Regions from separate parts of the Rhodobacter sp. P1_C2 genome, predicted to be linked through region 2. Evidence: riboswitches for the same ligand, from Rfam matches in the RefSeq annotation. Region 2 holds a riboswitch; the other holds the start of a gene.
The links. Region 2 has a riboswitch for thiamine pyrophosphate ahead of thiC (phosphomethylpyrimidine synthase ThiC). Riboswitches for the same ligand answer to the same signal wherever they lie in the genome.
Positions count from the first base shown of each region.

Region 1: another riboswitch for thiamine pyrophosphate. It lies ahead of thiB (thiamine ABC transporter substrate binding subunit); the one in region 2 lies ahead of thiC (phosphomethylpyrimidine synthase ThiC).

Region 1 is NZ_JBFUAG010000001.1:325,509-330,380, reverse strand. Features, by position in the region: gene AC1DZT_RS01585 (helix-turn-helix transcriptional regulator) at 1-136, shown strand, start outside; gene AC1DZT_RS01580 (SRPBCC family protein) at 200-664, shown strand; gene aroC (chorismate synthase) at 617-1,717, opposite strand; gene AC1DZT_RS01570 (hypothetical protein) at 1,801-2,394, opposite strand; TPP riboswitch at 2,592-2,690, shown strand; gene thiB (thiamine ABC transporter substrate binding subunit) at 2,728-3,714, shown strand; gene AC1DZT_RS01560 (thiamine/thiamine pyrophosphate ABC transporter permease ThiP) at 3,690-4,872, shown strand, end outside.
Region 2 is NZ_JBFUAG010000001.1:83,120-87,991, forward strand. Features, by position in the region: gene AC1DZT_RS00425 (thiazole synthase) at 1-472, opposite strand, end outside; gene thiS (sulfur carrier protein ThiS) at 474-671, opposite strand; gene AC1DZT_RS00435 (FAD-dependent oxidoreductase) at 661-1,596, opposite strand; gene thiC (phosphomethylpyrimidine synthase ThiC) at 1,593-3,404, opposite strand; TPP riboswitch at 3,527-3,647, opposite strand; gene AC1DZT_RS00445 (sugar-binding transcriptional regulator) at 3,714-4,706, opposite strand.

The DNA of each region.
Region 1 (4,872 bases), 240 kb from region 2:
GGGCTTCCGCCGCTTTCATCTGGCCTCGATGAGCGAGGTCCGCCCGACCGACACCTCCTTCCGCCCGCGCCGCGTCGCCCTCTTGCGCGACTTTCTGGCCGAGCTGAAATCCGGCCGCAGGCCCACCCCCGGTTAACCCGGTTGAAACTTCGCTGCGCCACAAACGTATCACCCATGGCGCAGCAAAGGATCACCGTCCATGACCAGCATCATCACCGATTGGCGCGTGAAGGGCAGCCTGTCCGATGCGGTCGAACTGCTGACCCGGATGCAGGACTGGCCGCGCTGGTGGGGTTCGGCGCACAGATCGGCCGAGGTTCTGGGCGCGGGGGAGTTCGTCATGCGCTCGCGCGGGGTCCTACCCCTGCGCTGGACCGCCCGTATCACCGAGGCCCGCCTGCCCTACCGCTGGGAGGTTGAGGCGACCGGCGACCTGCACGGCCGCGGCATATGGCGCCTGCGTCAGGCCGGCTCCGTGGTCGAGGTCGAATATGCCTGGCATCCCGCCCGCCTGTCGCTTGTGGCAGGCGCCAGCCACCGCTGGGCCATGGCTCAGGGCCGCAGCGCCCTTGCGGAAGAGATGGAGCGCCTGGCCAGCCTGCGGGGTCCTTCGCCCTTAGCCGATCAGACCGCGCAGCCCGCCCGTCTGGGCGCGGTCCAATAGCAGGTGGTCGGCCAGAACCAGCGCCATCATCGCCTCGCCCACCGGCACGGCGCGGATGCCGACGCAGGGGTCATGCCGCCCCTTGGTGATGAGCTCCACCTCTTCACCGCGCTGGTTGATCGTCCGCCGCGGCGTCAGGATGCTGGAGGTCGGCTTGACCGCAAAGCGGCAGACCACCGGCTGACCCGAGCTGATCCCGCCGAGGATGCCGCCCGCATGGTTCGACAGGAACACCGGCCCGTCATTGCCCATCCGGATCTCGTCGGCATTCTCCACCCCGGTCAGGCTGGCCGCCGCCATGCCATCGCCGATCTCCACCGCCTTGACCGCGTTGATCGACATCATCGCCGAGGCGAGGTCGCTGTCGAGCTTGCCATACAAGGGCGCGCCGAGGCCCGCCGGAACCCCCTCCGCCACGACCTCGATCACCGCCCCGACCGAGTTGTGCGACAGCCGCAGCCCATCGAGATACTCCGCCCAGTCGTCCACGGCACCCGGATCGGGGCACCAGAACGGGTTCTGCCCGATCTGACCCGCGTCAAACCGGCTCCGGTCGATCCCCTTGACCCCCATCTGCACCATGTAGCCGGTGATCTTCAGCCCCGGCACCAGCGCCTTCAGCACCGCCCGCGCGACACCGCCCGCCGCCACCCGGCTCGCCGTCTCGCGTGCCGAGGACCGGCCGCCGCCGCGATAATCCCTGAGGCCATATTTCTGGTGATAGGTGATGTCGGCATGACCGGGCCGGAAGCTCTGCGCGATATCGCCGTAATCCTTCGACCGCTGGTCGGTGTTCTCGATCATCAGCTGGATCGGCGTGCCGGTCGTGCGCCCCTCGAAGACGCCCGACAGGATGCGCACCGCGTCATCCTCCTTGCGCTGGGTGGTGAACTTCGAGGTGCCGGGCTTCCTGGCATCCAGCCAGGGCTGCAGATCGGCCTCGCTCAAGCTGATGCCGGGCGGGCAGCCATCCACCGTGGCCCCGATGGCCGGGCCGTGGCTTTCCCCCCAGGTGGTGAAACGAAACACATGACCAAAGGTGTTGAGGCTCATCGGCGATCTCCTGTCTGCCGCACCCCCTTAAGACAATCCGGACGGCTGCAACAGAATTTTCGTCGAAAATTCGGGGCCCGGGCTCAGTCGGCCTTCATCGAGACGATCGCCGCCTTCTTCACCGTATCGGTCGGATAGGTGATCCTTGTCTGGATGCCAAAGCGCAGGTCGGGGAAATAGGTGAAATGCTGCACCGTCGGATAGGGCCCGCCGATATGCCCGACATCCAGCCCCATCGCCGCATAGCGGCAGGACCCGATCTTCACCGTGGCCACAGTGCCCGCCGTCACATGCACCTTCTCGCGCCAGGCATCGGCCTTGTTGTCGCCGATCTTCGTCGTCGTGGCCCTTACGGCTGAGGTCCAGTCCATCGCCGGCTTCGGCTCGGGCACCCGGCGGATATAGGTATATTCCGACACCGTCGCAGAGCCGTTGCGCGTGCTTTCGGTCTGATAGATGCCATAGGTCGCCTCGACATAGCGGGCATAATTGCCGCCAGCATTGGTCTGCTCCAGCCTTATCACCTCATGCGCCTGGCGCCGCACCGTCCAGACCGAGCCATCGGTCAGCTTGACCGTGACACCCTTGGCGAAGCTCAGGAGGTTCACACATTCCGCCTGCGCCGCCCCGGCAGCGGTTCCGATCATCAGGCAAAACGCCGCCATACGCAGGACCATGTTCATTTTCTCCGACCTCCGACCCGATTCGCAAAACAAGGTTAACATCCGCCGACCCCACCGCGCGTAGAGACGGAAGGAAGACGGAAAGAAGACGCGGGCAAGACCCGGTCCAGCCCGGGGTTCTGGCAGCTTAACTCTGCGTTCTCAAGCCCTTGGCATTTGTCCTTGCGCTTGCCCGCCGATGCCCTATTTTCACGCATACCTCGGGGTGGCCTCTGGCCTGAGATGCAGTTTGCGGACCCGTTGAACCTGACCCGGATCATACCGGCGGAGGGAAGGTAACGGCGATGCTCGCCCGCTCCATTCCCGCCCGTCGCAAATGGAGAGACCATGAAAAGCTTCCATCTTGCACTGGCGTTCCTGTCCCTTGGCCATATGGCCATGGCCGACACGCCCGTTCTGAACGTCCTGACCTATGACAGCTTCGCCGCCGACTGGGGCCCCGGCCCCGCCATCGCCAAGGGGTTCGAGGCGACCTGCGGCTGCACCGTCCATTACACCACCGCCGGCGACGGCGCCGCCGTCCTGTCGCGGCTGAAGATGGAGGGCGCCAAGTCCGAGGCCGACATCGTCCTCGGCCTCGACACCACCCTGACCGAATCCGCCCGCGCCACCGGCCTCTTCGCGCCCTTGGCCGCTCAGGCCCCGAATGACCTGCCGGTGCCCTATGCCGACGCCAATTTCGAGCCCTTCGACTGGGGCTGGTTCGCCTTTGTCTATGACAAGACCAAAGTCGCCAACCCGCCGAAATCCTTGAAGGATCTCGCCGCGTCGAACCTCAAGATCGTGATCGAGGACCCGCGCTCTTCCACCCCCGGCCTCGGTCTGGTGATGTGGGTCAAGGCGGCTTACGGCGATCAGGCGGCGCAAGTCTGGAAGGATCTGGCCGACAATATCGTCACCGTCACCCCCGGCTGGGACGAGGCTTACGGCCTGTTCCTGAAGGGCGAGGCCGACATGGTCCTGTCCTACACCACCTCCCCCGCCTATCACCTGATCGCCGAGAAGGACGCCAGCAAGGCCGCCGCTGCCTTTGACGAGGGCCATTACATGCAGGTCGAAGTGGCCGGCAAACTCGCCTCCTCCAAGCAGCAGGATCTGGCGGACAAGTTCCTCGCCTATCTCGCCGCCGACGAGGCGCAGGCCGTGATCCCCACCACCAACTGGATGTACCCGGCCAAGACCCCCGCCGCGGGCCTGCCCGCAGGCTATGAGACGCTGATCAAGCCCGCGAAATCGCTGCTCTTTTCCCCGGCCGAGGCGGAAGGCCTGCGGCAGGCGGCGGTGGAGGAATGGCAGACCGCCCTGTCCAAATAAGCGCAGCGGCGCTGTCGGGCCTGATTGCCACGCTGGTGCTGGGAACGGCACTGGCGCTGGCAAGCCAGTCCACCGGCGCCAGCCTGCGGCCCGCCGATTGGTCCGCGATCCGCTTCACATTGCTGCAAGCCGTTCTTTCCACACTGTTTTCCTGCCTCCTCGCCGTGCCCGTCGCCCGCGCCCTGATGCGGCGCAGGTTCCCGGGCCGCAAGCTTCTGATCCTGCTGATGGGCGCGCCCTTCCTGCTGCCCGTGGTGGTGGCGGTTCTGGGCCTCCTCAGCATCTATGGCCGCAGCGGCGTCTTGAACCAGCTTCTGCAGGCATTGGGCCTGCCGGTCCTGTCGATCTATGGCCTCAAAGGCGTGGTTCTGGCCCATGTCTTCTTCAACCTGCCGATCGCCACACGGATGCTGCTGAACGGCTGGCAGTCGATCCCGGCCGAGCGGTTTCGCCTGGCCGAAACCCTGGGCCTCCCCTCCCCCTTCCGCCACATCGAGCTTCCCATGCTGCGCGCCGTCCTGCCGGGCGCGGCTTTGGCGATCTTTCTGGTCTGCCTCACCTCTTTCGTCGTGGCGCTGACGCTTGGCGGCGGCCCGAAGGCCACGACGCTGGAGCTTGCAATCTACCAGGCCCTCCGCTTTGACTTCGACCCCGGCAAGGCAGCCTTGCTCGCGGCGGTGCAATTCGCGCTCTGCGCCGGGGCCGTACTTCTGGCCGCGCGCTTCACCTTGCCCCTGGCGCTCGGGGCCGGGCAGGACCGCCCCCTTGTGATCCGCGCGCCAAAGGGCCGGGCAAGCGATTGTTTCGCCATCGCTTTTGCAGCCCTTCTGCTGGTCCTCCCCCTCGCCGCGATCGTGGTGGAGGGGGTGCCGGCGCTGGCGCATCTGGGCCCGCTGGTCTGGCAGGCGGCGCTGCGCTCGATCCTGATGGCGCTGGCTTCGGCGACGCTCTGCACCACCGCGGCGCTGACCCTGACGCTGGCGGTGGCGCGCCATGCCCAAGGCGCGCGGTGGATCGAGATGGCGGCGATGCTGCCGATGGCGGCCTCTGGCCTTGTCCTTGGCACCGGGCTTTTCCTGGTGATCCGCCCCTTCTTCCGCCCCGAGGATCTGGCCCTGCCGGTCACCATCCTGAGCAATGCCCTGATGGCGCTGCCCT
Region 2 (4,872 bases):
GCAGACCCTGGCCCGAGCCGATCGGCGCGCCCCAGGGCATCAGGACGCGGCACCCGGCCTCCACCAGCTTTTCGCCGACGATCAGGTCCTCGGTCGTATAGGGGAAGACGGCGAAGCCCTCGGCGCACAGCACGCGGGCGGCTTCGACCAGGGCGAAAGGGTCGGGTTGCAGGCTGTCGGCGTGGCCGATCACCTCCAGCTTGATCCAATCGGTGCCGAAAACCTCGCGCGCCATATGGGCCGTGGTGATCGCCTCGCGCGCGGTATGGCAGCCGGCGGTGTTGGGCAGGATGCGGCGACCGCTGTCCTTCAGGATCTCGCGGAAGGCTTGGCCCGCCTGCCCCTCGCGCCGCAGCGACACGGTGATCACCTCGGCGCCTGAGGCCGCGATGGCCTGGCCCAGCACGGCGGGCGAGGGGTAGCCCGCGGTGCCGAGCATCAGGCGCGAGGAGAGTTGGATGCCGTAGAACATTTCAGCCCCCCTGCATCGGCGAGAGGATTTCGACCTTGGCCCCGTCGCGCAGCGGGGTGGCGGCGCGCAGGGTGCGGGGCACGAAGGTGCCGTCCAGCGCGGTCGCGACCGAGGTCGCCTCGACCCCCTGTTCCTCCAGCAAGGCGGAAAGGGTCGTGGCCGTGGTGGTCAGGCTTTGGCCGTTGAGGTCAATGCGCATCGGCGCGCTCCTTGCAGATGAGGGTGGCCAGATCGCCGGCGAGGACGGGGGCCATCAGGAAGCCGTGGCGATACATGCCGTTGAGGTGGATGCGGTCGCCTTGGGCACGCAGGGCGGGGATATTGTCGGGGAAGGCGGGGCGCAGGCCCGCGCCGGTGGCGATCACTTCGGCCTCGGCAAAGCCGGGGTGGACGGTGAAGGCCGCCGACAGAAGCTCGACCACGGCGCGCACCGTGATGCCGCCCTTGCGCCCGCTTTCCACCATGGTCGCGCCGATCATGTAGCGGTGCTGTCCGCGCGGCACGATGTAGCAGGCAAAGCGCGGGTGGATGAGGCGGATCGGGCGGGTCAGGGTCACATCGGGGGCGGAAACCTCCACCATCTCGCCGCGCACCGGGCGCAGGTCGGGCAGCAGGTCCGCTGCGGCGATGCCACGGCAATCGACGATGCGGCCGAGGGGAGGACCGCTGCGAAAGCCAATCCCTCGCGCGATGAGGGTCTGGCGCAGATGGGCGAGGGCCGCGATGGGGTCCATATGCGCCTCGCTGCGAAAGAAAAGCCCGCGCTGGAAGCGGGCGGAGAGGTCAGGCTCCAGCGTGTCGGGGGTGACGGGTTCATGGCCCTTTGTGGCGCGGGCGAAGCGGTCCAGCTCGCCCTGATCGCGCGGGCTGGCCAGAACCAACGTGCCGCGCTGCACCACGCCGGGGACATGGGCCTGCCACCAGGCCAAGGCCGCCTGCCCGCGGGCCACGATGACCGGCGGCGCGCTTTCCCCCTCGCAGAAGGGGGCGAGCATGCCCCCGGCCAGATGGCTGGCCGGGGCGGGCGCGTCGGGCGGGGCGATGACCTCCACGGCAAGGCCCCGGTCGGCCAGGGCGGTGGCGGCGCAAAGCCCCGCCACGCCTTGCCCCAGAACCGAGATCATTCGGCCGGTTCCTCCACGCTCGCGGTGGGCAGGTACAATGCACCGCCCTCGCGGAACTTTTCCGCCATCCGCGCCATGCCGTCCTGCTTTTCCGCCTCGGCCCGGATGTCATGGCTGATCTTCATCGAGCAGAACTTCGGCCCGCACATCGAACAGAAATGCGCGACCTTGTGCGCCTCTTTCGGCATGGTCTCGTCATGCATGGCGCGGGCGGTGTCGGGGTCGAGGCCGAGGTTGAACTGATCCTCCCAGCGGAACTCGAACCGGGCCCGGGACAGCGCATCGTCGCGGGCTTGCGCGCCGGGGTGGCCCTTGGCCAGATCGGCGGCATGGGCGGCCAGCTTGTAGGTGATGACCCCGGTTTTCACATCGTTGCGGTCGGGCAGGCCAAGGTGTTCCTTGGGCGTGACATAGCAAAGCATCGCCGTGCCGAACCAGCCGATCATCGCGGCGCCAATCGCGCTCGTGATATGGTCATAGCCGGGCGCAATGTCGGTCGTCAGCGGCCCGAGCGTGTAGAAGGGCGCCTCGTGGCAATGCTTCAGCTGCTTGTCCATATTGGCCTTGATCTTGTGCATCGGCACATGGCCCGGCCCTTCGATCATCACCTGGCAATCTTTGGCCCAAGCGATCTTGGTCAGCTCACCCAGCGTCTCCAGCTCGGCAAACTGCGCCTGGTCGTTCGCATCGGCGATCGAACCGGGGCGCAGGCCATCGCCGAGCGAGAAGCTGACGTCATAGGCGCGCATGATGTCGCAGATCTCGTCAAAGCGTTCATAGAGAAAGCTTTCGCGGTGGTGATGCAGGCACCACTTCGCCATGATCGAGCCGCCACGGCTGACGATCCCCGTCACCCGCCGTGCCGTCATCGGGATCATGTGCAGGCGCACCCCGGCGTGGATGGTGAAATAATCCACCCCCTGTTCGGCCTGTTCGATCAGCGTGTCGCGGTAGATTTCCCAGGTCAGATCCTCGGCCACGCCACCGACCTTTTCCAGCGCCTGATAGAGCGGCACCGTGCCGATCGGCACCGGGGCGTTGCGGATGATCCAGTCGCGGATGTTGTGGATGTTGCGCCCGGTGGACAGGTCCATCACCGTGTCGGCGCCCCAGCGGATCGCCCAGACCATCTTTTCCACCTCCTCCTCCATCGAGGAGGTGACGGCGGAATTGCCGATGTTGGCGTTGATCTTCACCAGGAAATTGCGGCCGATGACCATCGGCTCCAGCTCGCGGTGGTTGATGTTGGCGGGGATGATGGCGCGGCCTTCGGCCACTTCGCGGCGGACGAATTCGGGGGTGACGAGGTCGGGCAGTTCGGCACCGAAGGCCTCGCCGTCGCGGGCATAGGCGGCGGAGCGGCCCTCGTTCTCGCGGATCGCCACGAATTCCATTTCCGGCGTGATGATCCCGGCGCGGGCATAGGCGAGTTGCGTCACGGCGCGACCTTCGGTGGCGCGCAGGGGTTCGCGCTGGTGCGGGAAGGCGGGGGTCAGCCTGGCGCCATCCACAAAGCCATTGTCGGCGGGCTGGACGGCGCGGGCCGGATAGGCCGCCACATCGCCGCGCCGCTGCAGCCAAAGGCCGCGGACGTCCGCCAGGCCCTTGGCGATCTCCACCGCAACGGCGGCATCGGTGTAAGGGCCTGAACTGTCATAGACATTCAGGGGCGCCTCCCCCGTCACGGCAATCTGGCGCAGCGGCACGCGGATGTCGTGCAACGTGCCTGCGATATGGATCTTGGACGAGGCGGGCAGGGCGCCGGTCGTGATCTGATGGGCTTCGGTCTGGGAAATGGTCTTGTTCATCTGGTCTCCTCTCGCGAAAAGACCCAAGTGAAACGAAGGCAGAAAGGGGCCATCAGGCCCGGCACGCGACTGCGCAAAGGGCCCAAGTGGCCCGAAAGGACCACCCCGTATGCGATAGGGGAGGGTTTGCCCTTCGGTCTTCCTACGCCAGTGTCAACTGGGTCAGGTTCAAAGGGTCGCTGCACCGGGGTTGCCCCCCATCAGCCTCTCAGTCCCTTGGGTGGGACTCCCCCGACGTGAGGCAAGGATATCCAAGCGCGCTGTGCCGTCAACAGGCAAGTTTGTGCGGCGGGCGGGGGCGGCTTTTGGTCAGGAAATCTTGGCCAGAAGCGCGCGGGCAGTTTCCTCGTCGGTCACCAGGACCGTCGCCAGGCGGGCGCGAATCATGCCGGCGATGGCATCGACCTTGCCCAGGCCGCCACCGACGCAGATCCGCTGCGGCACCCGCATCATCGTTTCGGCCGACATGGTGATGTGGCGGCTGTCGAATTCGGAGGTCACCAGCTGCCCCGAGATGTCGAAGAAATGCCCCGAGGCGAAGCCGACCGCCCCGAGATCGCGGTAGACCGCCAGCTGTTCGGGGGTCATGAAGCCGCCGGTCACCAGAAGCGTCTCGCCGGTCAGCTGCGTCACGCCGAACAGGATCGTCGTGCAATGGCCAAGAAGGTCGAAATGCTCGCGGATGGCGGGCTCGGCCATCAGGATATCCTTGACCGCGGGGCTGGAAACCACCCCCGGCGCATGCAGGTTGACGCAGCGCGCATTGAGCTTTTCGGCGATGTTCGAGGTGCAGAAGACCGGCGAAAAATCCATCGTCGCGGCCGAGCTTCCGGTCAGCTGCGCCACCGTGACATGCGGGCGGTGGAGCGGCGACAGCGCCTCGGACAGGGCGAGAACGGTGCGACCCCAGGCGACGCCGATGATCTCGTCCTCCTTGATCCGGCTTTCCAGCAGCCGGGCCCCCAGATGGCCGATCTGCTGCGACAGAGGTTGGGATGAGGCCCCGGTTGGCAGGAGGAAACACTCCTCCAGCCCGATCTTGTCGCGCAGTTCCAAGGCCAGATTGGCCCGCCCGATGCGCGAGGGGTCGATGGTGATCGTCACCACGCCCTCATCCCGCGCCTTCTGTAACAGGTTGAAAACAGAGGCGCGCGAGATGCCGAGCTGTTCGGCGATCTGCTCCTGCTTCAGGCCTTCCTCGTAATAAAGCCAGGCCGCCCACAGCACCTGATCGGTGCCGAATTGCATCGGCGGCACGCGGCGGGCGCTGGCTGATTTCGGCTCGGTCAGGGCAGTGGGCATCGCGGCTTTGGTCCTTGGCTCAGGGTGGTTCTGTCATCGCAGGAAACCGCGGACAAATCCAGCCGTTCTGCCGTTTGGCAAATTTCAACATAACATGAAAAACGCCATTGACATACGACAAGGTATGGTGAATTTTGCCATACATCGAGAGTCGAGATGCTTTGGG